2 linked regions of the Duganella zoogloeoides genome follow. Each later gene encodes a partner of the first gene's protein in a complex. Links are inferred from orthologs where the notes say so. Each region holds a gene or a part of one and is shown on either strand. Other genes may lie near its edges.

Evidence for each region.
Region 2: the proteins of nusB (region 1) and rpsJ are in contact, whole or in part, in a solved structure (PDB 3D3B), measured with the Escherichia coli proteins. The link is inferred for Duganella zoogloeoides from one-to-one orthologs.

Annotation. Positions count from the first base shown.
Region 1 is NZ_CP140152.1:4,250,316-4,265,214, forward strand. What follows is about bases 5,729-8,710. They hold nusB (transcription antitermination factor NusB), read right to left. Parts: upstream 7,464-8,710; coding sequence 6,993-7,463; downstream 5,729-6,992. Other genes in these bases: SR858_RS18800 (MFS transporter), read right to left, coding at 5,729-6,389; SR858_RS18805 (hypothetical protein), read right to left, coding at 6,500-6,805; ribH (6,7-dimethyl-8-ribityllumazine synthase), read right to left, coding at 7,490-7,978; ribBA (bifunctional 3,4-dihydroxy-2-butanone-4-phosphate synthase/GTP cyclohydrolase II), read right to left, coding at 7,999-8,710. Also shown: SR858_RS18785 (diguanylate cyclase domain-containing protein), read left to right, coding at 1-1,299; SR858_RS18790 (ATPase domain-containing protein), read left to right, coding at 1,399-2,910; SR858_RS18795 (hybrid sensor histidine kinase/response regulator), read left to right, coding at 2,916-4,451; more of SR858_RS18800, read right to left, coding at 4,470-5,728; more of ribBA, read right to left, coding at 8,711-9,108; SR858_RS18825 (c-type cytochrome), read left to right, coding at 9,331-9,774; SR858_RS18830 (ROK family transcriptional regulator), read right to left, coding at 9,722-10,951; SR858_RS18835 (SemiSWEET transporter), read left to right, coding at 11,044-11,310; SR858_RS18840 (riboflavin synthase), read right to left, coding at 11,311-11,946; bifunctional diaminohydroxyphosphoribosylaminopyrimidine deaminase/5-amino-6-(5-phosphoribosylamino)uracil reductase RibD, read right to left, coding at 11,955-13,064; SR858_RS18850 (GspH/FimT family protein), read right to left, coding at 13,072-13,593; SR858_RS18855 (type IV pilin protein), read right to left, coding at 13,701-14,156; SR858_RS18860 (pilus assembly protein), read right to left, coding at 14,153-14,899. UniProt on the Escherichia coli protein: Part of the processive rRNA transcription and antitermination complex (rrnTAC). The complex forms an RNA-chaperone ring around the RNA exit tunnel of RNA polymerase (RNAP).
Region 2 is NZ_CP140152.1:5,535,049-5,549,887, reverse strand. Bases 5,596-8,517 are described here. They hold rpsJ (30S ribosomal protein S10), read left to right. Parts: upstream 5,596-6,858; coding sequence 6,859-7,176; downstream 7,177-8,517. Other genes in these bases: SR858_RS24385 (TonB-dependent receptor), read left to right, coding at 7,486-8,517; tuf (elongation factor Tu), read left to right, coding at 5,596-6,730. Outside these bases: SR858_RS24420 (TIGR01777 family oxidoreductase), read left to right, coding at 1-161; SR858_RS24415 (phosphoethanolamine transferase), read right to left, coding at 224-1,918; rpsL (30S ribosomal protein S12), read left to right, coding at 2,252-2,632; rpsG (30S ribosomal protein S7), read left to right, coding at 2,780-3,250; fusA (elongation factor G), read left to right, coding at 3,365-5,470; more of tuf, read left to right, coding at 5,540-5,595; more of SR858_RS24385, read left to right, coding at 8,518-10,485; SR858_RS24380 (SapC family protein), read left to right, coding at 10,570-11,283; SR858_RS24375 (cupin-like domain-containing protein), read left to right, coding at 11,267-12,304; SR858_RS24370 (TonB-dependent receptor domain-containing protein), read left to right, coding at 12,610-14,839. UniProt on the Escherichia coli protein: Involved in the binding of tRNA to the ribosomes. Part of the processive rRNA transcription and antitermination complex (rrnTAC). The complex forms an RNA-chaperone ring around the RNA exit tunnel of RNA polymerase (RNAP).

The sequences.
Region 1 (14,899 bases):
GCGCTGGCCGACGCCCGCGCGCTCGAACGCCAGATACTGCTGCTCGGCGCCTTCCTCGGCGTGGTGCTGGCTGCTGCCGCCGCCGTCATCGCGCGCCGCTACACCCGGCCGTTCAATCAGCTGAGCGCGCAGCTCGAGCGGCATTCGGACGCGCCCGACGATGCCGCCGGCCTGCCCGACAGCGCCACCATCGCCACCATTGCCACGGTGGGCAGCTTCCACGAATTGCAGGTGCTCTCCGGCGCACTGGCGCGCATGGTGCACAAGGAGCAGCAGCACCTGGCCGCGCTGCGCACGCTCAACGAGCAGCTGGAAACCACGGTGGCCGAGCGCACCCGCGAAATCGCCAGCAAGGCGCTGCAACTGGAGCGCGCGCTGGCGCAGGAGCACACTACCCAGCTGCTGCTGCAGGAACGCGCCGCCGAGCTGCGCGCCATCCTCGACAACACCCACGACGCCTTCATCGCGCTCGACCATCGCGGCGTAATCCTGGACTGGAACCGCCAAGCCGAAAAGCTGATCGGCTGGCGCCGCGCCGAGGTGATCGGCCAGCCGCTCGGTGCAATGGTGCTGCCGCCCCTGCTGCGCCGCACCTGCGAACGCGACATGCAGCTGCTGGCCGAGCGCGGCCCGGGCGCCGGGGCGTCGCTAAGCCGCCGGATGGAACTGACCATGCACCACCGCGACGGCCAGGAGTTGCCGGTGGAAGCGTCGGTGGCATACGTGCCGCGCAGCGGCGGCCACGTGTTCATCGCCTTCCTGCACGATATCAGCGAGCGCAAACGCATGATCGCGTCGCTCGAGGAAATGGCGCTGCACGACACGCTCACCGGTTTGCCCAACCGCCGCGCACTGATGCAGACGCTGCCAGCGGCGCTGCAACGCGCGCAGCGTTCAGGCCAGCGCTGCGCCGTGTTCTTCCTCGACCTCGACCGCTTCAAGCAGGTCAATGACCGTTACGGCCACGAGGAAGGCGACGAGCTGCTGCGCCAGTTTGCCGACCGCGTGCGCGGCGCAGTGCGCAAGACCGACACCGTGGGCCGCCTGGCCGGCGACGAATTCATCGTCATCGTGGAAATGCTGGGCAGCGACGCCGATGCCTACGAGGCCGCCGACAAGCTGGGGCCGCTGCTGCGCCAGCCGTTCATGCTCAAGACCGTGACGGTGGCATTGAGCGCCAGCGTGGGCGTGGCCATTCACCACCCGGACGATCCGCAGGATGTCGCCACGCTGCTGGCCCGTGCCGACCGCGCCATGTATGCGGTCAAGCAGCGCGATCAGCGACAGGCCTTGCCCTGAGCCGTCTGGGGGACTCCCTGTTTCGGCCGATTGGGGTAAGATCGAACGATTCACGCTGGCCCTGTGACGCCAGCTCCCCTGCCCTCCCGGACCTGCCCCATGGAACCTCAAAACAGCGATACCACCGATTTTCTCTCCAGCGGCGTGCCCGGCCTCGATGAGGTGCTGGGCGGCGGGCTCACCGCCGACCGTCTTTACCTGGTGGAAGGCGAGCCGGGCACCGGCAAGACAACGCTGGCGCTGCAATTCCTGATCGAGGGCGCGCGCCGGGGCGAGCACGTGCTGTACATCACGCTGGCCGAAACCGCCGTCGAACTGCGCAGCGTGGCGCAGTCGCACGGCTGGGACATGGCCGGCATCCAGATCGAGGAAATCATCCCCGCTGAAAATGCGCTCGACCCCGACCAGCAATACACCATTTTCCACCCGGCCGAAATCGAAATGGGCACCACCACCCAGCGCATCGTCGCCGCCATCGACAAATCGCGGCCGCGCCGCGTGGTGCTCGATTCGCTGTCCGAGTTGCAGCTGCTGGCGGAAAACCCGCTGCGCTACCGGCGCCAGGTGCTCGCGCTCAAGCAGTACCTCACCAGCCGCTCGTGCACCACCGTGCTGCTCGATGACCGCACCGCGCTCAGTACCGACTTGCAGGTGCGTAGCGTGGCGCACGCGGTCATGACGCTGGAGCTGGCCGACCAGGCCTATGGCGCCGAGCGGCGCCGCATCCGCGTGGTCAAGTATCGCGGCATTGCGTTCCACGGCGGCGCCCACGATTACCAGATCATCCGCGGCGGCCTGCGCGTGTATCCGCGCCTGGTGGCAGCCGACACCCGCGTGAGCAGCGCCCGGCGCCAGCTATCGTCCGGCATGCCGGCGCTCGACCAGTTGATCGGCGGCGGCCTGGAGGAAGGCATGAGCACCCTGATCAGCGGCCCGTCCGGCACCGGCAAGTCGTCGCTGGCGGCGCAGTTCGTGCATGCGGCCGCGCAGCGGGGCGAAAAAAGCGCCATGTTCCTGTTCGAGGAAGCACGCAACAACCTGCTCAACCGCTGCGCCAACCTGGGCCTGGACCTGGCCGGCGCCGAGGACAGCGGCCTGCTCACCATCCAGCAGGTCGATCCGGCCGAACTGGCGCCGGGCCAGCTCACCCACGCGGTGGTGCAGGCGGTGGAACGCGGCGTCAAGGTGCTGGTCATCGACAGCCTGAACGGCTACCTGAACGCCATGCCCGACGAGCGCTTCCTGGCCACCTACCTGCACGAAATCCTCACGTACCTGGGCCAGCGCGGCGTGGTGAGCATCATCGTCGGCGTCCAGCGCGGCATGATCGGCACCGCCAGCTCCGCGGTCGATGCCAGTTACATCGCCGACAACATCATCATGCTGCGCTACTTCGAAGCCGAGGGCGAGGTGCGGCAGGCGATCTCCGTGTTCAAGAAGCGCGGCAGCGCCCACGAGCGCACCATCCGCCGCTTCGAAGTGAGCACCGGCGGCATCAAGGTCGGGCCGGTGCTGCGCGGCTTCCACGGCATCCTCACCGGGGTACCCACGTACGACAGCGCCGAGATTTCCCAGAATGCCGGCCAATCCGCTGCCGACTTCCAGATCTGAAACCGATGGAAACCCGCATCCTGATCTACGCTCCCACCGGCCAGGATGGACCGCTGGCGGCGCGCGTGCTGGCACTGGCCAACCTCGACAGCCACGTGTGCGCTACCGTGGCCGAGCTGGAACAGCAGATCGAACTGGGCGTCGGCGCCGTGCTCACGGTGGAAGAGGCATTGACGCCTGCCGGCTACAAGCTGCTGCACGACGTGGTGGCGCGCCAGCCCGACTGGTCGGATCTGCCGATCCTGCTGCTTACCCACCACGGCGCCGATTCGGCCACCGTGCGGCGCGCGGTGGCCGGCTTGGGCAACCTGACGCTGCTCGAACGCCCGGTGCGCACGCTGACCCTGATCACGGCCCTGCAGGCGACGCTGCGCGCGCGCCACAAGCAGTACCAGGTGCGCGAGGCCGCGCGCCGCAAGGATGAATTCCTGGCCAGCCTGGGGCACGAGCTGCGCAACCCGCTGGCGCCGATCCGCACCTCGGTGTCGCTGCTCACGCATATGTATCCGGACGCGGCGCCGGTGGCGCGCATCCGCGACATGGTCGAGCGCCAGGTCAAGCTGCTCACGCGGCTGGTGGACGACCTGCTCGACGTCGCCCGCATCACGCGCGGCAAGATCAAGCTGCAAAACCAGCTGGTCGCGCTGCAGGCGGTGATGACCCACGTGAACGAACTGTGCACGCAGGCGGCCACCGCCAAACGTATTCACGTGGCGTGGCAGCTGCCGGTCAGCGAAATCCTGCTCAATGCCGACTACGCGCGCATCGTGCAAATTTTTGCCAACATCCTCTCCAACGCCATCAAGTTCACGCCGCAGGGCGGCCACGTGGTGGTGCGCGCGCAGGTGACGGACAACATGCTGGAGGTGTCGCTGCGCGACAGCGGCATCGGCCTGGAGCCGGAAGCGCTCTCGCGCATCTTCACCATGTTCGAGCAGGGCACCACGGTGGCCGGGCAATTCACCAGCGGTCTCGGGATCGGCCTGAGCCTGGCACGCCAGTTCGCCGAAATGCACGGCGGTTCGGTAGAAGCGTCGAGCGATGGCGTGGGCCGGGGCAGCGAGTTCGTGATCCGCCTGCCGATCGTGCACGTGAGCGAAAATCACCACCAGGAAAGCGCCCCGCTGCCCGCCCACGCCGCGCTCGACGGCAGGCGCATGCAGGTGCTGGTGGTGGACGACAACCAGGACGCCGCCGACTCGCTGGCCGCGCTGCTGGAAATCGACGGCTTCGACGTGCGCGCCGAATATGGCGGCGCGGGGGCCGTATCAGCAGTTGCCGAGCGCATCCCGGACATGATCATCATGGACCTGGGCATGCCCGGCATGGACGGCTACGAGGCGGCACGGGCAATCCGCCAGCAACCGGGCGCGGACAAGATCCTGCTGATCGCCCTCACCGGCTGGGGCCAGAGCGACGCCCGCCGCCGCACCACAGAAGCAGGCTTCGACCATCACCTGGTCAAGCCGGTGGAACTCGCACAGATCATTCGCCTGGCGGGGGCGCGGCATAACCGCGAGCAAGTGCAGGCGGCACGGTAGGCCCCTGCATCAAGTTCCCTACTTCCAGTCTCCACGCAACGCCGCCACATCGGCCCGCAACCCATCGGGCGTGACGTCCTGCGGCGACACCGGTTGGCCAACGGCCAGCGCGAGTTTCGAGCGCAGGCCGGCGTGGAAGGCGCGGCCGAAGATGTTTTCCTTGTTGCGGCTCAGCAGGTGAGTCCACAGGCCGCGCAGCGCCATCGGGATCACCGGCACTTGCGAGCGCTCGATGATCTTGGCGATGCCGCCCTTGAACGGGTTGATCTCGCCGTCGCGCGTCAACTGCCCTTCCGGGAAGATGCAGACAATTTCGCCTTCGTGCAGTGCCTGGGCGATGTCGATGTAGGCTTTTTCCATCAGCCACGGATCTTCCTTGGCCGGCGCAATCGGGATCGCGCGCGCGGTGCGGAAGATCCAGCCCAGGAACGGCGTCTTGAAGATGCGGTGGTCCATCACGAAGCGGATCGGGCGCGGGGCGATGGCGCCGATCACCAGCGCATCGACATAGCTGACGTGGTTACACACGAGGACCGCCGCGCCTTCGGCCGGAATGCGCTCGGCGTTTACCGTGTGCACGCGGTGCACGGTGTGGATCAGCAGCCAGGCCAGGAAGCGCATCAGGAATTCCGGCACCAGCGAGAAGATATAGATTGCCACCAGCGCGTTGAGCAGGGCCGTGACCAGGAACAGCTGCGGGATCGTCAAGCCCTGGCCCAGCAGCACGATCGCCATGCCGGCCGCCGCCACCATGAACAAGGCGTTGAGGATGTTCATGCCGGCGATGGTGCGCGAGATGTGGGCGGGATCGGCGCGCAGCTGGATCAGCGCGAACAGCGGCACGATGAAAAAGCCGCCGAACATGCCGATCATCAGAAAGTCGAACAGGATGCGCCAGATGCCGGGCTGCGCCAGCAGGGTCATCACGTCGGCCGACGTGCCGGCCAGCGCGGCGCCACTGACGGCGAACGCATTGCTGGCAAAGTAGAGGTCGGCGCCAAAGATGGTCAGGCCGATCGAGCCGAACGGCACCAGGCCTATCTCCACCTTGGCGCCCGACAACCGCTCGCACAGCAGCGAGCCCGATCCCACGCCCAGCGAAAACACGGTGAGCAGCATCACGAACGCGCCGTGGTCGCCGTGCAGGTAATCCTTGGAATACACGGGCAGTTGCGCCAACAGGACTGCGCCATAAAACCAGAACCACGAGTTGCCCAGCATCGACTGGAACACCACCCGGTTCTTGCTCGAGAAACGCAGGTTGCGCACCGATTCGCCGACGAAATTCCAGCTCACCTTCAGTTCGGGCGCCGGCGCCGGCGAGGCTGGAATCCGGTAGCTGGCCAGCAAACCGACGACCGCCACGAAGATGGTGGCGCCGGCCTCGAAGTACAGGCCATGCGGCTGCATCACCACCAGCACCGCACCGAGAATTTCGCCGGCCAGGATGCCGACGAACGTACCCATTTCGGTCACGCCGTTACCGCCGATCAGTTCTTCCTTTTTCAGGTGCTGCGGCAGGTAAGCATATTTGACGGGGCCGAACAGCGTGGAATGGATACCCATGCCCACCACTGCAGCGACCAGCAACCACAAATGGTGGGTCATCCAGCCGATGCCGGCGACCAGCATGATGGCCACTTCCAGCCACTTCACGCAGCGCGTCAGGCCCGCCTTGTCAAACTTGTCGGCCAGTTGGCCGGCGGTGGCGGAAAACAGCACATAGGGGAGGATAAACAGGCCGGGGATCAGGTTGGTCACCAGCGACGGCGCCAAGGTGGTCCAGCTGAGCGCATCGAAAGTGATGACGACGATCAGCGCAGTCTTGAACAGGTTGTCGTTGAAAGCACCGAGGAATTGGGTCCAGAAGAAAGGAGCGAAGCGACGTTGCTTCAGCAGGGAAAACTGGTTGGGCTGGCTCGGGTTGGGCTGGCTCATAGGGCGCGGGTCCGTTCGTGTAAGTTCCAGGGTGAGCGGATTATACCCGCAGGCCGGCGTGCCTCGGCATGCGATTAGGCAACTTTAGCGGTGAGCAATTGAGGATTAGGTCAGGCTTTTTGCGGCTTGCCGCGTTGCAGCCACAGATCGACATGCGGCAAAGCCAGCCACACTACCGCCATGCCACCCAGCACGATGCCCAGGCCCGGTCCGATGCCGTAGTCTTCGGTAGCAGCGGCCAGCGCGCCGGTGGCCAGCGGTACCGACAACCAGCGCAGGAACTTGGCCCGGCCCAGCGCCGCCGGCCACAGGCGTTGGCGCGGCGCGGCCAGGTACAGGCACAGCGCTGCCAGTGCCGCCGTGAAAGCAGACGCCAGCGCACAATTGAGCATCGAGACGATTTCCATGCTTGCCATACCTCACCCCTTGATTCCGATGAGAACAATTCTCATTCATTGAATCTTAAATGAGAATCGTTTTCATTTCAAGCGGAGATTTGATGGGAGTGTCTGCCAGCTAACATTGGTCAACGTCGGACGAAAAAAAGGCCGGGTCTGGTGACAGACCCGGCCTTCTCGATGCATGCTGCGCACCAGGGTGCGATCAGCGCTTCTTGTCGCCTGCCACTTCATCGGCACGCAGCTTCGGCGCCAATTTGTCGAGCACACCGTTGACGTACTTGTGACCGTCGATACCGCCAAACGACTTGGTCAGTTCAACAGCTTCGTTGATCACCACGCGGTAAGGGATTTCGAGGTTGTTTTTCAGCTCGTAGGCACCGATCAGCAGCACCGCGTGCTCGATCGGCGACAGCTCGTTGATGCCGCGATCGACCAGCGGCGCAAACGTTTCGCGCAGTGCCACGGAGTCCTGGATCGCACCGTACAGCAGCTTGGTGAAATGCTCGGCATCGGCCTTGTCGAAGCCGTGGGCGGCGCGGATGTTGTTGACGACCGTCGTAGCCGGTTCGTTGTTCAGCAGCCACTGGTACAGGCCCTGCAGCGCGAACTCGCGCGCGCGGTGGCGCGGGGTGCGGTTCTTGCTGGGGTTGGCGTGTAGGCTTTTATCTGTCATGGGGTTACCTGTTAATGAAGAGCGACTTATTCGTCGTCGCCCTGGTCCTGATTGAGTTCTTCGAGGGCGATGGTCAGATTGGCCATTTCCACTGCCACGCGGGCGGCGTCGGTGCCTTTTTCGACCATGCGCACTTCCGCCTGTTCATCGGTTTCAGTGGTGAGAATGGCGTTGGCGATCGGGATGCCGTAGTCGAGGCCGATGCGGGTGATACCGGCGCCCGACTCGTTCGAGACCAGCTCGAAGTGGTACGTCTCGCCACGGATCACGGCGCCCAGGGCGATCAGCGCGTCGAACTGCTGCGACTCGGCCATTTTTTGCAGCACCAGCGGCACTTCCAGCGCGCCGGGCACGGTCACGTGCAGGACGTCTTCGTCTTCCACGCCCAGGCGTTTCAGTTCTGCCAGGCAGGACGACAGCAGGCCGTGGCCGATGTCTTCGTTAAAACGGGCTTGAACGATGCCGACACGCAGGCCGTCGCCGTTCAGGTTGGTATCGTAGCTTCCTACGGTCATGATGAGCCTCTTTAATCAGGTTAGTTGGGTTTGGCCAGGTAGCCGGTCACTTCCAGGTCGAAGCCCGTCATCGACGGCATCTTGCGCGGGCTGGCCAGCAGTTGCATTTTGCACACGCCGACTTCGCGCAGGATTTGCGCGCCAATACCGTAGCTGCGCAGGTCCATGCTGGCCGCGCGGCCTTTCGGCTTGGTTTCCGGTTTGTCGAGGGCGGCAAATTGCGAGAAGAACTGCTCGGCGGTTTCTTCGCAATTGAGCAGCACGATCACGCCGCTATCGGCAGCCTTGACCGCTGCCAGCGACGACGACAGGTTCCACGAGTGGGTGGTCGCTTCCGATTCCAGCACGTCGAGGATGGAGACGGGCTGGTGCACGCGCACCAGGGTGTCCTTGTCTTTTTCGATCTCACCGTGCACCAGCGCCAGGTGGGCCGAACCGCTCGGCTTGTCGCGGTATGCAATCATGCGGAACTGGCCTTGCGCCGTGTTCAACTGGCGCTCGCCCACCTTTTCCACCAGCGACTCGTTGCGGCTGCGGTACTGGATCAGGTCGGCGATGGTGCCGATCTTGAGGTTGTGTTCCTTGGCAAATTCCAGCAGATCCGGCAGACGCGCCATGGTGCCGTCGTCCTTCATGATCTCGCAGATCACCGAGGCAGGCGTGAGGCCGGCCATGGCGGTCAGGTCGCAACCGGCTTCGGTGTGACCAGCACGCATCAGCACGCCGCCTTTTTGCGCCTTGAGCGGGAAGATATGGCCCGGCTGCACGATATCGATGGCCTTGGCATCCTTGGCCACGGCCACGGCAATGGTCTTGGCGCGGTCGGCAGCCGAGATGCCCGTGGTTACGCCTTCAGCCGCTTCGATCGACACCGTGAAATTGGTGCCAAAGGCGGTGCCGTTACGCGACGACATCATCGACAGCTCGAGCAGGTCGCAGCGTTCCTCGGTCAGCGTGAGGCACACCAGGCCGCGCGCATACTTGACCATGAAGTTGATGGCTTCCGGCGTGACGAAGTCCGCCGCGAGCACCAGGTCACCTTCGTTTTCCCGGTCTTCTTCATCGACCAGGATCACCATGCGGCCAGCGCGCAATTCGGCGACGATTTCTTCGGTGCTGGAAATTGACATTTTTAATCCTTGGGAGCTAATGCGAGAATAACCCGCTATTTTAATGGATTTACGGCACTCCCACCGCAAAAGCCCACTTTTATCCTCGGGCTGCCAGCTCGATGCTTTTCTTTTCGAAAATATTCTGTGACATCGCGAGGCAATTTATCGCTTACGCGAGACGATATTGCCCTACGGCAGCAGTTGTGCGCGTAAGATTGATCCGGCCACATGGAGACATCGATGCCTTTTAGCCCGCCCACCTGCTTGGTCCTGTGCCTGATTTTTTCGGTGCAGCAGGCGCACGCCCAGGGCGCTGCAGCGATCAAGCAGGGCCAGCGGCTGTGGCAGCAGCGCTGCACCGACTGTCACGCGCTCGACACCGACGAGACCGGCCCGCGCCATCGCGGCGTATTCGGCCGCCGTGCCGGCAGCATCAAAGGCTACGATTACTCGCGCGCGCTCAAGCGTTCGCAGGTGACGTGGGACGCCCGGTCGCTCGACCGCTGGCTGACCGATCCAGAACAGTTCATTCCGGGGCAGAACATGGATTTCAAGGTGAGCAATGCAGCCGAGCGGGCTGCGCTGATTGCTTATTTGCAAAGCTTGTCTGCGCCGGGTGTGGGCAAACCTTTTACGCAACCGGTGCAAACGCCGCGTGCAGCGCCAGGTAGGCAGCGCCAATGACATTGGCGTCCACGCCAACCTCGCCTGCCAACACCGGCGGACGGTCGACGCCCGACCAGTCGTAGCGCGTCAGCGCCGTTTCCACCTGCGCAAGCAGCAGCGCCAGCAAACCGCGCCCGAGCTTGCCATCGACGATCACCGCGTCCAGATCGACCATGCAGGCTGCGTTGCAGACAGCGTAAGCCAACGCGTCAGCTGCTTCGTTCGCCCAAGCCTGCGTGAAGCCGGACCAAGGCGCTGCGAGGGCGCGTTCGTCGCGCGCGGCGTCCACGTCGAGGCCAGCCTCTGTATAGCGCTGTTCGAGCATCGCCAGCGATGCTACGCTGAGCAACTGCGCTGGCAACCCGCCTCGTTCTCCCGGTCCGCTCTGTCTGCCCACCCCGTTTGATCCGTTTGATCCGTTTGATCCGCTTGATGCGCCTCGTTCGCCTGCGGCCGACCGCAGCGGCATGGAGCCGAGGGCACCGGCGTTGCCATGCGCACCGCAGTGGGGGCGGCCGCCCAACACCAGGCTTCCGCCAGCCAGGGCGTCAAGATACACATACAGATAATCAGGCAAATCGCGACCGCGACCGGCCAGCAGTTCGGCCACACAGGCAGCGGCGGTATCTTTGGCGAAAACCACCGGCAGCGTCGTCATCGCCTGCAAACGGGCGCGGATATCGACATTGGCCCACTCCCTGGCCTGCTCTGGCATCTGCCCCAGCAACTGGTGCCAGGTGCCCAGCGCCAGCGGCGCAGCGACTCCAATGCCGCACAACCGCGCCGCCCCGCTCGCGCCAAGTTGGGCAACAATGGCATCGAGTTGACTGGCGATGGCAGCAAACACTGCATCTACTTCGGGGTGCGGATAGACCACCTCGGCGCGAAAGCGCGCTTGGCCAGTCAGATCAAGCAGCATCACTTCCAGGCTGCGCCGGCCGATATGGATGCCGATCGCGTAGGCGCCGTCGGGGTTGAGCGCGATCGGCTGCGACGGCTGCCCTACTCTGCCGCGCACGGCTTCGAGCTTGCGCACCAGTTTTTCGTCGAGCAGCCGGTTGATGATGACCGAGGCGCTCTGGCTGCTGAGTTCAGTCGCGCGCGCCAGGTCGGCCTTGGCCAAGCTGCCAAGCCGACGCAGATGATGCAGCATGAGCCGTTCGTTGGGGCCAAGCGCGCGCAGGTTCGATGACATGGGGATAGCGGAACAGGTTGCCGGAGATTTTGTAGTATAGTTTTCCTTTAATTAATAAATCAAGTTGACTTATTAATCCAAAAGGAAAAACCATGCATTTTGACTCTACCCTGTTGGGCCTGATTGCCGCTTTTTGCACGACTGTCGCCTTCATCCCGCAAGTGCTCTTGATCTGGCGCCGCAAATCCGCTGCCGGTGTTTCCACCGGCATGTACTGCGTGTTCTGCTTCGGCGTGCTGCTATGGCTGATTTACGGCGTGATCATCGAGGCATGGCCCATCGCCATCAACAACGGCATCACGCTGATGCTGGCGTGCTCGGTGCTGGTGATGAAATGGGCCTACCGGAACAATCCGTAGTTAGCGGGTAGCAGCGCCCACCGACACCATGCGTTCCACGTAACGCGCGATCAGGTCGATCTCGAGGTTGACCTGCACGCCCACCACCAGGTGCTTCAAGGTGGTCATGGCGATCGTGTGCGGGATCAGGTTGATCGAGAACTGGCACACCAGGTCGGCGCCGGTGCCGATGTCGGTCACGCGGTTGACGGTCAGCGACACGCCGTTGACCACGATCGAGCCTTTGAAGGCCAGGAACTTGGCAAGCTCGTGATCGGCTTCGACCACCAGTTCCCACGATTCGCCCACTGGCTCGAACTTGCGCACCACGCCCAGGCCATCGACGTGGCCGGACACCAGGTGGCCGCCCAGGCGCTCGTTCAGGGTCAGCGCCTTTTCCAGGTTTACTTCGGTGAGCGTATCGAGGCCGACGGTGCAGTTGAGGCTTTCGCGCGAGACATCGACGCGGAAGTTGGACTCGTCCTTTTCCACAACCGTCATGCAGGCGCCGTTGATGGCGATCGAGTCGCCGAGCGCAACGTCGGCCAGCGGCAGGCCGCCGGCATGAATGTCCAGGCGCACGCCTGCAAACGAGCCGCCTTCGAGCGGGGTGACCGAGGCGATTTTGCCGACTGCGGCAACGATTCCAGTAAACATAAGAGTTCTCAAATAGGGGTGGAGGAACGATTAAAACGGGCCAGCAGCCGTACATCGGCGCCGATCTGCTTTACTTCGTGGAATTTCAACGACTGTTTTTGCGACAAATGCGTGAGCGCCGGCAGCGCGAACATGCCTTGCGCATCGCCCAGCAACATCGGCGCGAGGTACACCAGCAACTCGTCAACGCAACCTTCGCGGATCAGGGAGCCATTGAGCTTGCTGCCTGCTTCAACATGCAATTCATTGATCTGGCGCCGGCCCAGCTCGCGCATCAGCTCGGGCAGATCGACCTTGCCGGACGCATTGGGCAGCAGGATCACTTCGTTGCCCAGCGCGCGCAAGGCTGCGCCCTTTTCCGGGTCGCGCACGGCGGCCACGATCCAGGTGCCGCCTCCTTGCAATATCTTGGCGGCCGGGTCGATTTCAAGGCGGCTGTCGATGACGATGCGGATCGGCTGGCGCGGCGTGTCGATGCCGCGCACGTTCAACTGCGGATCGTCGGCCTTGACAGTACCGATGCCGGTGAGGATGGCGCAGGCGCGCGCACGCCAGGCGTGGCCGTCGGCGCGGGCCCGCTCGCCCGTGATCCACTGGCTGGCGCCGTTGTGCAGCGCGGTCATGCCATCGAGGCTGGCGGCGGTTTTCATGCGCACCCACGGCAGACCACGCGTCATGCGCGAGAAAAAGCCGATATTCAATTCATAGGCTTGCTCGGCCAGCAAACCGCTGCTCACCGCAATACCGGCTGCGGCCAGCTTGGCCATGCCCTGCCCTGCCACCAGCGGATTGGGGTCTTCCATGGCCGCCACCACGCGGGCCAGGCCGGCGTGCACCAGCGCGTCGGCGCACGGCGGCGTGCGGCCGTGGTGGCTGCACGGCTCGAGCGTGACGTACGCCGTGGCGCCGCGCACGTCGTGGCCACGGGCCTGCGCGTCTTTCAATGCCTGGATTTCCGCGTGGTCGCCGCCCACCTGCTGGGTGACGCCGGCGCCGATCACTGCGCCGTCGCGCACGATCACGCAGCCGATGTGCGGATTGGGCGACGTGGTGTACAGGCCGCGCTCGGCCCAGGCCAGGGCCAGGGTCATGCCCTCGGTATCGTTGTGGATTCTCACTATGTCCTTAATCTAATGCGCCTGTGCAGGCAGCCTCCACGGCCGGATCGCACACGCGCAGCCGGCCCAGCATATTGATCTTGATGTTGCGGACGTTGTCGCCCAGCGCCAGCGACAGCGTGCCCCAGCGGGCGGCCAGGCTGTTCGCTGCGCTGCAACTGCGTCCCGCACCATTATAAGCAACGTAGGCTGGCGGCGCTTTGGAAGAGAACGAAATGCCCATCCGCAGGCCATCAGGCAGCGGGCCGCGCCGGAAGATCGCGGTCTCGCCGGCATCGGGCCGGCGGTTGCCGTTGGCATCGACAAACACGATCCAGCCGCCCCGCCAATCGATGCCGCCAGGGTCGAGCGGCGCCAGCATGACCATGCTCCCGCGCGCGATCGCCTGCGAGCGGGTGAGATCGATGGCGGCCACCAGGTCGGTGACGGCAGCGCGCAACCGCTGGCGCTGCATCGTCTGCTGATAGGCGGGCGCAGCGGCGGCTAGCAGGATGCCGGCCAGGGCAAGCACCAGAAGCAACTCGACCAAGGTGACGCCTGCTGCTGTGGCGGCGCGCCTGCCAGGGCATCGGGGCGACGGTTGGCGAATATGCATCGTGTCAGTGGCGTGCGCGGTGTGCATGGTATGCCCGGAATTTAGCGCCAGCAATCGGCCCGTGGCCCACCTGCCTGGCGCAGACCACTGCTGGTCAATGTCAACTCGCCGCAGTCGGCGTCGCGAAAGCGCGCGTCAACCCGGGGCGTGCCGGGTGTGGCGACCAGTTGCACGCACGTGTCCAGCGTGTGGCCATCGCAGGCTTTACCTTCGATTTCGTAGCCGCTGGCCGGTGCGGTGGCGCCGCTCCACCACTGGAACTGGCGCTGTTCGGGGTCATCGCCTTGCACGGCGGGGCCAAAGGCGAGATAGCTGCCGTGCTGGGTGAAGTAGCGCTCTTGCTGCAACATCAAACGCTGCATGGTGGCTTGCGCTTCGTGGCGGCGGGTGCGCACCAGGTGGTCATTCCACGCCGGCGCGGCAACAGCCGCCAGCAGCATGGCGATGACGCATACGACCAGCAGTTCAATCATCGAAAATCCGCGCGGCGTGTTCATGGCACCGCCCGTTGCGCTTGGTGCGCCTGGTTCGCCTGGTTCGCTTGAGGCTGCTGGTATGCCTGGTGCAACTGGCGCCAGTTTGCTACCTCGCGCCAACTGAGGCGGCCGGCGCGTTTGCGGGTGTGGACCGTGCCCAGCACCGGTTCGCCCTGTGGCCCGGGTGTGCCGATGGCGAAGTCCTGTTCCAGGTTTGCCCGGCCGGTGGGCTCCCGCGCCGTGGGGGGCTTAATGGATGGCACTGGCAGCAACAGCGGCCGGGGCACGTATCGTGTGGTGCGTTCGGCAACGACAGGCGGCGGCGCTTCCAGCGTGGGCGGCAATCTGGCGGTAACGCTTTGGCCGAGCGCCAGGCCGGTCAGCACGTTGAGCACGTAAGTTCGGCTGTGCGCGGGCGAGCAGGATGCGCCAGGATTGCCCGGTGTGGTCGGCGTGGTCGGCGTCCCCGGGGTGGCAGGTGTGCCCGGCTGGCCCGATTGCCCGGACTGGCCTCCCTCGTTAATGGGCAGCACGGTATTAAATGCCAGCGCACCGTTCACCAGTACGCCACTATCGAGGCTGCGTTCGCCGGTGGTGGACGATGCCAGCAAGTCCATGTACCAGCCCATGCTGCCTGGCGCCATCGCTTCGCCTTCGATGGCGAGGCGTTCGCTCGCCGGATCGCCTTTGAGCTCGCGCCGCGTAAGCTGGCGCCGGCCGGAGACAGGTTCGGGCGGCGTGCGCAGGCTGTCGCGGATGGCGTA
Region 2 (14,839 bases), 1.3 Mb from region 1 along the record:
CATACGGTTTCCCGACGCCGGGCTGGCCAATGCGCCTGGCGCTCGGCGAGCAGGCCGACTTGCTGCTCGAAGGGCAGCGGGTGGCGCCGCAGCGCCTGCTGGCCACTGGCTTCGCATTCCGCTACCCGCAGTTGGCGCCGGCGCTCGCCAGCCTGGTGTGAGCTGGCGCTACCCCGCACGGCCAGGCCGGGCGGACCCTCCTGGGTCCGACCCCATGCGGTGGTTATTTCTCCCGCTTGAGCGGCGTGCCCTTGTCGATCACCTCGCGGCAGTCGCCTTTAAACGTGGCGTTGTCGTAGTTGGTCCAGCCATAGCTGTCCACGTAGCGCTTGTGGGGCTTGAACTGTTTATTTAAAAAACTCCACTCGAGGCGTTGGTCGCCGTAGGTGATGTCGCCGAGGTCGAGCAGGCTGTGGAACACGTTTTCGGTTGCCAGCCTGGCCTTGCGCAGGCGCTTCAGTTGCTTGATCTTGTCCGGGTAGTGCGACTGGTACTGGTCGGAATACCACACCAGCGCCGGCACATGAAAATCGTATTGCGTGTTGTGGCCGTGGAAGGCGATGCCGCAGCTGCCGTCATATAACACCTGGCCGTGGTCGGCCACGTACAGCATCGAGGTACGCTGGCCGCTCTGCTTGAGCTGGCCGATCACCTGGGCCAGGAACCAGTCGGTGTACAGGATCGAGTTGTCGTAGCTGTTGTTCAGTTCTACCTTGATCTTGACGTCGGTGTGTTCCGGCTTGTCCACGCCGAACAGCGACGGTTGCCACTTGTCGAATTCCTGCGGGTAGCGCTGGCTGTAGTTCCAGTGGTTGCCCAGCGTGTGCAGCACGATCAGTTTTTTCGGCGCCGGGTCGTGCATTGCCTGTTGCAGCGGCCCCAGCAAAATCTGGTCGAAGTTGGAGCGGTTATTAAAACTGCCGAGGTTCATGAACTGGATCACGTCCGCTTCCTTGGCAAATACCGAAACCGGGGTGTCGAACTCGCCGAACGAGATCTGGTTCGACAGCCACCAGGTTTTGAAACCGGCCTCCTTATAAGCGGTGAGGAACGATTTTTCCGAAAACCCCGCTTTCAGGCTCTGCATGGCAGGTTTGCGCGAAATGATCACCGGCACCGACAGCCGCGTGGCGGAGACCGCCGTGATCATATTGGTGAGCGACACCAGGTTGGGCTCCTGCGCCAGCAGCGGGGTGGTTGCGCGCGCGTAGCCGTTGATGCTCCAGCGGTCGTAGCGCGACGATTCGCCGAGCACCATGATCACCACTTCCGGCTCGCCATCGGGCGCGGCCTGGCGGGCCTTGAACGTGAAGTTGCTGCTGCGCTTGCCCAGTTCGGCCAGGTAGCGGCGTTCGTTATAAAAATCGACGCCGCGCGCGGTCAGGCCGAACGGCCAGGAATTGGCAAAGTTATTAAAAGTGAACGGCGCCTGCTGGAACACCGGCGTCGGCGTGGGCCAGCCCAGCACGGCCAGGGCGGCAAGCGCCGGCACTGCCAGCCAGCGGGTCTTGCCGCGCCAGACCAGTCCCGGACTGCGGCGCGCGGCCATGAACACGGCTACCCACCAGGCCAGCACGGCAATCAACACGGCCGCCATCAGCCAGATCTTGTTGCCGAGGAATTCCATCGCTTCCACCGGGCTGCTCTCGGCAATGATGCCGAGGTGGTGGGTGGAAATGCCCTGGCCGTAGTACAGGAACAGGTACAGCTCGGTGGGCAGACCGAGCAGCGCGGGCAGCAACAGCCAGTGGAACCAGGTGGGGCGCTGGAACACGCCCCAGACCGCGATCCACAGCAGCGCCTCGAGGCCGAGGATGGCGCCGAGAACGGGCGCGGGCCGGCCCAGCAGCAAGGGCACGCACGGCACCAGCGACAGCAGCAGGTAGCTGCCCAGCACGAACAGGGGAGGGAGTCGCAACAGGGATCGCATGGAAGGCAACAGGCAGCAGCTATAATGGAGAGTGCGCTATTATCAGGCGTTTCCGGCCGTTGCGGGCGGCTTTTGCGGCGGCTCGCAAGTCAATCTGCGCTTTCGCGCTACCACATCTTTCTGCGCTTTATGTTGACTGTTCAGGTCAATTGCCCTACACTCGCGAGTTCTCCATTTAGTCTGCGCATCGTATACGCTGTTTTCGGCTGGTCCCAGAGACTGGCTGTGTGCGCCTCCGATGCCCGGTAAATCGAGACTGAGATTCGTCCCCGGACACTTCGTCCGGGTTGTCCACGTTGTTATTAAGTTGGGTTTAGAACGATGCCAACCATCAATCAACTGATTCGCAATCCACGCGTCGCCCTGACCGTGAAAAGCAAATCGCCGGCGCTGGAAAACAGCCCGCAAAAGCGCGGTGTTTGCACCCGTGTGTACACCACCACTCCTAAGAAGCCTAACTCGGCTTTGCGTAAAGTCGCCAAAGTGCGTCTGACCAACGGTTTCGAAGTCATTTCGTACATCGGCGGTGAAGGCCACAACCTGCAAGAGCACAGCGTTGTTCTGCTGCGCGGCGGTCGCGTAAAAGACTTGCCAGGTGTGCGTTACCACATGGTTCGCGGTGCACTGGATACCCAGGGCGTTAAAGACCGTAAGCAAGCTCGCTCGAAATACGGTACCAAGCGCGCTAAAGCCAAGAAGTAATCTGCATTAAAAGTTTTCGCTCAGTGGCAACTAGCTAAGTGAATGTAATCGACCGGAAATGGTCGAGTAAGTGGATGGTTATGATGACCCTCCGCGAGAGTGCGAACCCATATCGCGCACCTCAACTGAAGATTGAAAGGAATTGATATGCCACGTCGTCGTGAAGTACCCAAGCGCGAAATCCTGCCGGATCCTAAATTCGGTAACACGGATGTCGCCAAATTCGTGAACGTTCTGATGCTGTCCGGTAAAAAATCGGTCGCAGAAAACATCATCTACGGTGCCTTCGAGCACATCGCTGCCAAGTCGGGTAAAGACCCGCTGGAAGTGTTCGCAACCGCGATCAACAACGCCAAGCCACTGGTTGAAGTAAAATCCCGTCGCGTCGGTGGTGCAAACTACCAGGTGCCGGTTGAAGTACGCCCAGTACGCCGTATGGCGCTGTCGATGCGTTGGCTGCGTGAAGCTGCCAACAAGCGCAGCGAAAAATCCATGCCACAACGCCTCGGCGGTGAGCTGATGGAAGCGGCTGAAGGCCGCGGCGGTGCGATGAAAAAGCGTGATGAAGTGCACCGTATGGCAGAAGCGAACAAGGCGTTCTCGCACTTCCGCTTCTAATAAAATCGACCGGGCCACTGTGGTCTGGTTGTTATCTGTTGTTCGAGGCCGGGCTCATTTTTTTTCACAAAAAATGCTGCTCGGTTTTGTCCATTAAAAGATTTAGGATTAATTATGGCCCGCAAGACCCCCATCGAGCGCTACCGCAACATCGGTATCTCCGCTCACATCGATGCAGGTAAGACCACTACCACCGAGCGCGTCCTGTTCTACACGGGCGTGAACCACAAGATCGGTGAAGTTCACGATGGCGCCGCCACCATGGACTGGATGGAACAGGAACAAGAGCGCGGCATTACCATTACCTCGGCAGCGACGACCTGCTTCTGGAAAGGTATGGCGAACAACTTCCCTGAGCACCACATCAACATCATCGACACCCCGGGCCACGTTGACTTCACCATTGAAGTTGAACGCTCGATGCGCGTGCTTGACGGTGCTTGCATGGTTTACTGCGCAGTGGGCGGTGTTCAGCCACAGTCGGAAACCGTGTGGCGTCAGGCTAACAAGTACAAAGTGCCACGTCTGGCCTTCGTCAACAAGATGGACCGTACCGGCGCCAACTTCTTCAAGGTGTACGAGCAGATGCGTGCTCGCCTGAAGGCCAACCCGGTCCTGATCCAGATCCCTATCGGCGCTGAAGACAACTTCAAAGGCGTGATCGATCTGGTCAAGATGAAGGCTATCCTGTGGGACGAAGCGTCGCAAGGCATGAAATTCGACTACGTCGATATTCCTGCAGAGCTGGCTGATTCGGCCGCCGAGTGGCGCGAAAAGATGGTTGAAGCTGCTGCTGAAGCCACCGAAGAGCTGATGAACAAGTACCTGGAAGAAGGCGACCTGACCGAAGCCGAGATCAAGCAGGCGCTGCGTACCCGTACCATCGCTTCGGAAATCGTTCCGATGATGTGCGGTACCGCCTTCAAGAACAAGGGCGTACAGGCCATGCTGGACGCGGTCATCGAATACCTGCCATCGCCACTGGACATCGACGATGTCGGCGGTACGGACGAAGACGACCAGCCAACCACCCGTCGCGCAGCTGACGACGAGAAATTCTCGGCGCTGGCCTTCAAGATCATGACCGACCCGTTCGTCGGTCAATTGGCCTTCTTCCGCGTGTACTCGGGCGCCGTCAATTCGGGCGACACCGTGTACAACTCGGTCAAAGGTCGTAAAGAGCGTCTGGGCCGTATTCTGCAGATGCACGCGAATCAGCGCGAAGAGATCAAAGAAGTGCGCGCCGGCGACATCGCCGCTGCGGTTGGCCTGAAAGACGTGACCACGGGCGAAACCCTGTGCGATCCGACCGCCATCATCACGCTGGAAAAAATGATCTTCCCTGAGCCTGTGATTCAACAGGCAGTCGAGCCAAAAACCAAGGCCGACCAGGAAAAAATGGGCCTGGCACTGAACCGCCTGGCACAGGAAGATCCTTCGTTCCGCGTGAAGACCGATGAAGAATCGGGCCAGACCATCATCGGTGGTATGGGCGAGCTGCACCTGGAAATTATCGTTGACCGCATGAAGCGCGAATTCGGCGTGGAAGCAACCGTCGGCAAGCCACAAGTGGCTTACCGCGAAACGATCCGTAAAACCTGCGAAGAATCGGAAGGCAAGTTCGTCAAGCAATCCGGTGGTCGTGGTCAATACGGTCACGTTGTGCTGAAGATCGAGCCGCAAGAACCAGGCAAGGGCTTCGAGTTCGTTGACGCCATCAAGGGCGGTACCGTTCCTCGCGAGTACATCCCTGCGGTGGAAAAAGGCGTGCGCGGCACCCTGAACACCGGCGTGCTGGCTGGTTACCCGGTCGTGGACGTCAAGGTCACGCTGTTCTTCGGTTCGTACCACGATGTGGACTCGAACGAAAACGCGTTCCAGATGGCCGCTTCGATGGCATTCAAAGAAGGCTGCCGCAAAGCATCGCCAGTCATTCTGGAGCCAATGATGGCTGTGGAAGTGGAAACGCCGGAAGACTACGCCGGTACCGTGATGGGCGACCTGTCGTCCCGCCGCGGTATGGTGCAGGGCATGGACGAAATCCCAGGCGGCGGCGGCAAGATCATCAAAGCCGAAGTGCCACTGTCGGAGATGTTTGGTTACTCGACCACCCTGCGTTCCGCAACGCAAGGTCGTGCTACCTACACGATGGAATTCAAGCACTACTCGGAAGCGCCTAAGCACGTGATCGACGCGATCGTTACCGCGAAAGCCAAGTAATTAGTGTCATTGCGGTCCGGTCGATCACCGGGCCGCATATTTCAAACAATGTTTTAAGGATGATTCAAAATGGCAAAAGAAAAGTTCGAGCGGACTAAACCGCACGTCAACGTAGGCACCATCGGTCACGTCGACCACGGCAAAACCACCCTGACCGCAGCGATCGCTACCGTTCTGTCGAAGAAATTCGGCGGCGAAGCAAAAGCTTACGACCAGATCGACGCTGCACCGGAAGAAAAAGCACGCGGCATTACCATCAACACCGCACACGTTGAGTACGAAACCGCTGGCCGTCACTACGCTCACGTTGACTGCCCAGGCCACGCCGACTACATCAAAAACATGATTACCGGTGCAGCGCAGATGGACGGCGCGATCCTGGTTTGCTCCGCAGCTGACGGCCCAATGCCACAGACCCGCGAGCACATCCTGCTGGCCCGCCAAGTTGGCGTTCCATACATCATCGTGTTCCTGAACAAGTGCGACCTGGTTGACGACGCAGAACTGCTGGAACTGGTCGAAATGGAAGTGCGTGAATTGCTGTCGAAATACGAGTTCCCAGGCGACGACGTACCAATCATCAAGGGTTCGGCACGTATGGCGCTGGAAGGCAAAGAAGGCGAGATGGGCGTTGACGCCATCATGCGTCTGGCCGATGCACTGGACAGCTACATCCCTACGCCAGAGCGCGCAGTCGATGGCGCCTTCCTGATGCCAGTGGAAGACGTGTTCTCGATCTCGGGTCGCGGTACCGTTGTGACCGGTCGTATCGAGCGCGGCGTGATCAAGGTCGGCGAAGAGATCGAAATCGTCGGCATTATCGACACCGTCAAAACCACTTGCACCGGCGTGGAAATGTTCCGCAAGCTGCTGGACCAGGGTCAAGCCGGCGACAACGTTGGTCTGCTGCTGCGCGGCACCAAGCGTGAAGACGTACAGCGTGGTCAGGTTCTGGCCAAGCCAGCGTCGATCAAGCCGCACAACCACTTCACCGGCGAGATCTACGTTCTGTCGAAAGATGAAGGCGGCCGTCACACCCCGTTCTTCAACAACTATCGTCCACAGTTCTACTTCCGTACGACTGACGTGACCGGTTCGATCGAACTGCCAGCAGACAAAGAAATGGTCATGCCAGGCGACAACGTGTCGATCACCGTCAAGCTGATCAACCCGATCGCGATGGAAGAAGGTCTGCGTTTCGCTATCCGTGAAGGCGGTCGTACCGTCGGCGCCGGCGTTGTTGCAAAAATCATCGCTTAATTTTTAAGCGCTGAATAAATGAAGCCCGGCAAGGTGTGCTACCATGTCGGGCTTCGTTGCAGAACCTCGTTCTTTTTAAATTTGCTGGCACTACATAGCCGCCAGTTCGTTCTTTTCAAGGAAATATCATGTCCGCACCAAACCAGAAAATCCGTATTCGCCTGAAAGCTTTCGACTACAAGCTGATCGACCAGTCCGCACTGGAAATCGTTGACACCGCCAAGCGTACCGGCGCCGTGGTCAAAGGCCCAGTTCCACTGCCAACCCGCATCCAGCGTTTTGACGTACTGCGTTCCCCGCACGTCAACAAAACCTCGCGCGACCAGTTCGAGATCCGTACCCACCAGCGCCTGATGGACATCGTCGACCCAACCGACAAGACCGTTGACGCACTGATGAAGCTGGACCTGCCAGCTGGTGTTGACGTCGAAATCAAACTGCAATAATTGCAGTCGAGCCGGGCGGCGCACAGCGCTGCCAGCCAAGAAAAGACCGGACGGCAACGTCCGGTTTTTTTTCGTCCATACCCGAAGTAACTGTTGCGCGTTTACCTCATTGTCGAGATTGCTTCGCACAATGTGCGACTTGAATTGACTAAAAATTATTTTGCTCCTATTCTTGATAGCGATATCTACACGCCAAGCATGCCACTTTGGCAGCCCGTGCCGTAACGCGCCCCCCGGGGCTGCCACCGCCCCGCCTGTTTTACCCGAAAATAAGTCGTAAAAAATAAACTGACAAACAACGGAGACAAAATGCAACAAAATCTGAAAACGTTTTCAAAGCTTCTGCCGAAACCTCTGCCGAAGCAACGCCGCCTGATCGCCCTGGCGGTTGCCGGCGCCTGCGCCAGCTTCGTGCCGGCCCATGCACAGCAGGTCGCCGCCCCGGTGCCGGGCGATGTCGATGGCCCGAAAGTGGTCGTGACCGGTATCCGCGCCAGCATGCAGTCCACCATGAACATGAAGCGCAACAGCGACGGCATCGTCGACGGCATCGTCGCTGACGACATCGGTAAATTCCCCGATACCAACCTGGCCGAGTCGCTGCAGCGCATCAGCGGCGTGTCGATCGACCGCAGCAATGGCGAAGGGCAGAAGGTCACCGTGCGCGGCCTCGGTCCGGACTTCAACCTGGTACTGCTCAACGGCCGCCAGATGCCAACCACCGACCTGGGCGACCTGGGCGGCCGCTCGTTCGACTTCTCCAACCTGGCCTCGGAATCGATTTCGCAGCTGCAGGTGTACAAGTCAGGCCGGGCCGACAATCCGAGCGGCGGCATCGGCGCCACCATCAACGTAATGACCGCGCGTCCGTTCGACAACCCTGGCATGCATTCGAGTATCGGCGTGAAAGCCGTGCACGACACGTCGAACAAGCACCTGCCGGGCATGCTCAAGGGCGACAGCACCACCCCGGAAGTGTCCGGCATCTACACCAACACCAGCGAAGACGGCCGCTTCGGCGTGGCCGTGAGCGCCAGTTACCAGGAGCGCAATTCGGGCTTCAACCGCGCCGGCCTGGCCAATGGCTACCAGGGCCCGTACCTGGGTTCGGACACGACGCCCGGCTCGACCTTGCCGCAGCCTGGCCAGCCAGGTTCGCAAAACATCACCAACCGTCCCGGCCCGACCGACGTGTATTCGATTCCGCAAAACTTCGGCTACGGCGTCAACGGCATCCAGCGCCAACGCACCAATGGCCAGTTGGCCTTGCAGTTCCGCCCGGTCAAGGACATCACCAGCACGCTGGACTTCACCTATTCGGAAAACAAGGTGCAGACCAAGCGTAACGAGCTGAGCGTATGGTTCGCGCAGACGCCAACCTCGACCAGCAGCTGGCCGGGCGGCCATGTCCAGTCCCCGTTGACGTACTCGGAGTCTTATAACTCGCCACAGGATATCTCGATCGTGGGCGGCGACTACGCCACCAAGACCAAGAACGAGTCGATCGGTTTCAACACCGTGTGGAAGGCCAGCAACGCCCTCAAGCTCAATTTCGACGTCCACCACTCGACCGCCGAATCGGGCGCCGACAGCCCGTGGGGTACCGAGAACAACCTGTCCAACGCCAGCTTCAGCCGTGGCACCACCTCGGTCGACTTCACCAACAAGCTGCCGATCGTCTCGATGCCGGCCGCCAACCTGGCAGCGCAGCCGATCCAGGGCACCGGCTCGTGGTTCCACAACAGCTACCAGAAATCGAAGGTGGACCAGGCGCAGGTCGGTGGCGACTGGCAGGTGCTGGAAGCGTCGACCGTGAAGTTCGGCGCCGGCTATACCAAGTCGTCGAACCGCTCGACCTATTCGAACGTGCAGAACAACACCTGGAGCGGCGCCAGCAAGGCGTCCGACTACCCGGCCAGCGCTTACCAGGCCAACCCGCTGGGTGACTACTTCAGCAAGATCGGCGGCTCGCCGAACCTGTTCGGCACGCTCTACACGTTCGACTTCGCCACCGTGCGCGCACTGACCGCCAACGCCACCGGCAACCAGGCCGGCTACCTGCCGAACTTTGCCAGCGCCGACACCGACCGCCTGCTGACGGAAAAAACCTCTTCGGTCTACGCCTCGTTCGGTACCGACTGGGATACGGCGATGCCAATGCACACGTCCGCCGGCGTGCGCTTCGAGAAAACCAAGGTCACCTCGGTGGCCCAGGTGCAGCCTGGCGTAGCCATGGTGTGGGAATCGCAGAACGAGTTGCCGATCACCCTGGCGGGCGCGGAATTGTCCACCACGGCCTCGTCGTATAACAACGTGCTGCCAAGCCTGAACTTCGATATCGATTTGCGGTCCGACATGAAGTTGCGCGCCAGCGCCGGCGCCACTATCGGTCGCGCTCGCTACGACCAGCTGCAGGGGGGCCTCAGCCTGGGCACGATCGCCAGCACCTATAACGGCACCGCTTCGGTCGGTAATCCGGCCCTGAAGCCGGTGAAGTCGAAGAACCTGGACTTGTCCTACGAATGGTACTACGACAAGCAGAGCGTGTTGTCGCTGGCCCTGTTCCGCAAGGAAATGGATAACTACGCAGCAACGATCGTTACGCCGGGCTCGCAATACGACCTGCATACCCCCGTCGGCGGCGCCTACTACAATACGGCGCTGTCCCAGGGCGGCTGCACGGTGGCAGATACCAACTGCATCCGTAACTACATCCTGACCAGGTACGACGGCCAGCCTGGCGTGGTGCGCACCGGTGTCAACCCCGACGGCAACCTGAAGGGCCGCATCACCGGCCTGCCAACCGATCCGCTGGCCAACTTCCTCACCACCAGCTACGCCAACCAGAAGTCGGCGCGCGTCAGTGGCGCGGAAGCGAACATCCAGCACATGTTCGGCCGAACCGGCTTTGGCGTGCAGGCGAACTACACCTACGTGCGCTCGCCGCTCAAGTACGACAACGCCAACGTCAGCGACCAGTTCGCGATCCTGGGGCTGAGCAATTCGGCCAACGTGGTCGGCATCTTCGAGAATGAGAAGTGGTCGGTGCGCCTGGCCTACAACTGGCGCGGCGAGTTCCTCGCTGCCACCGTGGACGGCTCGGGCAAGGCAGCGCCGGTGTACACCGACAGCTACGGCCAGACCGACGTGAGCATCGGCTACAACTACAACAAGAACCTGAGCTTCCAGCTCGAGGCGATCAACCTGACCGACGAGACCCAGCGTCAGCACGGCCGTACCAGCATGGCGACGTTGAACGTGACGCAAGCCGGCCCACGGTATATGCTGGGCGCGCGCTACAAGTTCTGATCGGTAACATCGAGGTGTGACCCGGGGGCGGCGCTGACAAGTGCCGCCCCTTTCTTGTTCAGTCAACGCAATCAAAGAGCAACCATGGCCAAGCCAGTCTTACTCAATAACATCACCCACCAGCACCTGCGCGTGCGTACCGGGCCCGGCGCCGAATTCGGCGACAACCAGATGGCCGCACCGATCATCGCGGCCGAGTTCCGTCAGGCGCAGGCGCATTATCCGATCGTGTTCCGGCCCACGGCCGGCGACGGCTTTGAAGCGCTGGCCTTGTTCGGCCTGGCTGCTGGCGACAACCTTTTCCTGAGCAATGACGGCTGGGATGCCGACTACGTGCCGCTGGCCGTGCGCCGCCAGCCGTTCCTGATCGGCGTCTCGGGCCAGGAACTGACCGTCCACGTGGACGAGGACAGCGCGCGCCTGCGCTGCGGTCCTGACGAAGGCGAAGCCGTGTTCCTGGAGGAGGGCAGTCCCACGCCGTATCTCGAGCAAGTCAATTCGATGCTGTTCGCACTGCACGAGGGCATGCTGGAAATGACGGGCCTGATTGCCGCCCTGCGCGAGCACGCGCTGCTCGAAGCATTCGTGTTCGAGATCGAACTGGCTGACGGCAGCGAGCGCCGGCTGGAGGGCCTGTACACCATCAACGAGGAAGCACTGGCAGCGCTGGACGCGGCGGCGCTGGACCGCCTGCACCGCGCCGGCTACCTGCTGCCGGTCTACATGGTGGTGGCGTCGCTGTCGAACTTCCGTGCCCTGATCGAACGCGAGAACCGCCGGTATGCCGTCCCACGCTGACGCCGTGATGCTGCCGGCGGTCCAGCCGATTGCCGAGATCGCCTGGACCGCCGGCGCGCCGCTGCCCGATGAAATCCTGGCAGCCACCGAACCGGTGGTGCTGCGCGGCCTGGTATCGCACTGGCCGATGGTGCGCGCCGCCAAAACGTCCAGCCAGGCGGCCGATGCCTACCTGCGCGGCTTTTACCGCGACGCCACCGTGATGGCGATGCACGGTGCGCCCGAGATCGACGGGCGGATTTTTTACAACGACGATATGTCCGGCTTTAATTTCAGCATGCAGCAGGTACGCTTCGACGCCGTGCTCGACGCCTTGCGCGCGCACCAGGACGATCCGCGCCCACCCACGCTGTACGTGGGCTCGACCACGATCGACGCCTGCCTGCCGGGCTTCACGGCTGAAAACGATGTCAGGCTCGGTACGCGCGATGCGCTGGCCAGCATCTGGGTGGGCAACCGCACCCGCATTCCCGCCCACTACGATTTGCCCGACAACCTGGCATGCGTGGCGGCCGGGCGCCGCCGCTTTATGCTGTTCCCGCCCGACCAGCTGGCCAACCTGTACATCGGTCCGCTCGACCTGACACCGGCCGGCCAGGCGGTCAGCCTGGTCGATTTCGCCGCTGCGGACCTGGTGCGTTATCCGCGTTTTGCGACCGCGTGGGCGCATGCTCGGCAGGCCGAGCTGGCCGCCGGCGACGCCATCTTCATTCCCAGCATGTGGTGGCACCATATCGAGGCGCTGGACAGTTTCAATGTGCTGGTCAATTACTGGTGGCGGCAGTCGCCCGCGTACATGGATACGCCTGCAACCACGTTGCTGCATGCGCTGCTGACCATGCGTGACCTGCCGCCGGCGCAGCGGCTGGCATGGCAGGAACTGTTCCGCCACTACGTGTTCGAGAGCGACGGCAGCGAGGCCGCCCACATCCCCGAGGCAGCGCGCCATGTGCTGGCGCCGATCGACGCCATGGGCGCCCGCATGCTGCGCGCGCACTTGCTCAACCGCATGAAGCGCTAGATGCGCGTCTTCCGAGAACAGCCGCATCGGCATGGGTTGCTAATATAAAAAGCTTTTCTTTTAATGTTCTGGAGTGGAATATTTTGTTGCTATTCAATAGACAATGATTTTCGAACAGAAAAACAACAAAATGCGGGGTTTTTCGACAAATGCCGTGCAAAAACTGCACTGGGTCTTTTCCCACCCGTCAATATTGTGAGAGATTCTTCCTTAGACGTCGAAAGTGCTGATCACCTTACCCGGTCGATGGTGCTTAGAAGCGCATGGAATCCATTAATTTCTCGGGAGTAGTTTTGAAACACACCATGAAAAAAAGTGCCATTGCTATGGCGCTGGGCCTGGCATTTTCGCAGCACGCTGCGGCGCAAGAAGCAGCAGCCACTGAACCCAAGCTGCAACGCATCGAAATCACCGGTAGTAGCATCAAGCGCACCGAACAGGAAGCTGCCGGCTCGATCCAGATCCTGACCCGTGACGATATCGAACGTACCGGCCAGACCACCGCACTGGGTATTCTGAATTCGTCGTCCGCGATCAGCACCGACATCAGCTCGGCATCGAGCAGCTCGGGCAGCTTCGCGACCGGTTCGTCCGGCGTGGGCATGCGCGGCCTGGGCAAGGTTGCTACTCTGGTCCTGGTTAATGGCCAGCGCATTGCACAATACGGCCTGGCCGATGGTGCACAACAAAACTTCACCAACCTCGATGCCATTTCAGCCTCGGCGATCGACCGCATCGAGATCCTGAAAGACGGCGCATCGGCCATCTATGGTTCCGACGCTATCGCCGGTGTGATCAACATCATCCTGCTCAAGGACTTCGAAGGCGCCCGTATTTCCGCGAACTATAAGGAATCCGAGAACTTCAAGGAAAACCGTAACAGCAACATCTCCGGCATCATCGGTTGGGGTGACATCGACCGTAACGGTTTCAACACCTACCTGACCTACGACGCTTACAAGAGCGACGGCTATTCGACCGGCGACCTGCGCAACCACTACCCGGAATGGCACCGCCAGACCCCGGGCCGCTCGACCTGGGACGTGCCAAGCGTTTATTCGCCAACCGGTAACCTGTACCGCAGCGCTTCCAACTATGTGGCGGCGCCAGGCTGCCCGGCCTCGTCGATCGATCCACGCGACGGCCTGTGCAAATACGACATCCTGCCGCAAACCGGCCTGACCACCGACGCCAAGCGTTATGCGCTGGCCAGCAACACGCACTTCCGCATCGGCAAGGATATCGACGCCAACTTCGAGATCACCCACGCCAGCGCCGCCAACGATTACATCGTTGCCCCGTTTGCCGTGCAGCCAACCACCGCGTCGAGCACCTGGTACAACGCCATCGATGGCAAAATGGTAGGGCCGTATTTTTACCCGAAACTGCCGGTTGGCCATGCCAACAACCCGTACAACGTACCGGTTGAATTCCGTGCCCGCATGATGGATACCGGCGACGGCTTCAACTTCAACCGCACCGAATCGAAACAGTCGCGCGTCATGCTGAGCCTGACCGGCGAAGTCAAAGGCTTCGACTGGAAATCGTCGGTCGGCTACATGACCTCGGACGCGACCAAGGCTACCCGCGCTGCCAGCGCCACCGGCTATACCAACGCCATCACCAGCGGCGCCTACAAGTTCAATGGTCCTGCGGGCACCAACAGCTATGCGCTGCTGGACTCGATGTTCCCGATACGCACCACCATCGGCGAATCGAAAATCGGTTTTGCCAATGCCGTAGTGTCGGGTGCAGTCGCCCAACTGCCGGCCGGCCCGCTGAACATTGCGTTCGGTACCGACATCCGCCAGGAAAAGTACGAAATGGCCAGCTCGGACAACGTGCTGCGTGGTGACCTGATTGGTATCGCCGGTCTGCAGGTCAAGGACAAGATGGACCACTACGCACTGTTCACGGAAGCGACCATTCCTGTGTTCAAGAGCGTTGAACTGAACGCTGCGCTGCGTGCCGACAAATCGACCAACAGCGACGTGCACTACTCCCCGAAACTGGGCGTGCGCTACACCGTGACCGACGGTCTGTTGCTGCGCGCTACCGCATCGGGCGGCTTCCGCGCACCGAACGTGGTGGAAACCGGCAACGGCCTGGGCCGCAGTTCGTTCGCAACCAGCACCAACGATCCACGTCGTTGCGGCATCGCCAGCACGCTGAACAACCTGGTGCAAAACGCTGCCAACGCTACCCCTGCCGACAAGTCGCAAGCCAACACTCTGCGCAACGCGGACTGCCTGGCCGGCGTGCCGACCTTCGTGTCCTCGAACAAGGATCTGAAGCCAGAAACCTCGCGTTCGTTCACCGCCGGTGTTGTCTTCGAGCCGATCAAGAACTGGACCATGGCGCTGGACTACTACCACATCGAGCGCAAGGATGAAATCGGTACCCGTTCGGTGGCCGACGTGCTGCGCGACGAAGCCAACCTGCCAGCCGGTCAATTGGTTCGTGTTGACAACACCGCTTCCGATGCGCAATTCGTTGCGCTGGCACGTAAGTATGCGCCAACCAGCACGACCAACT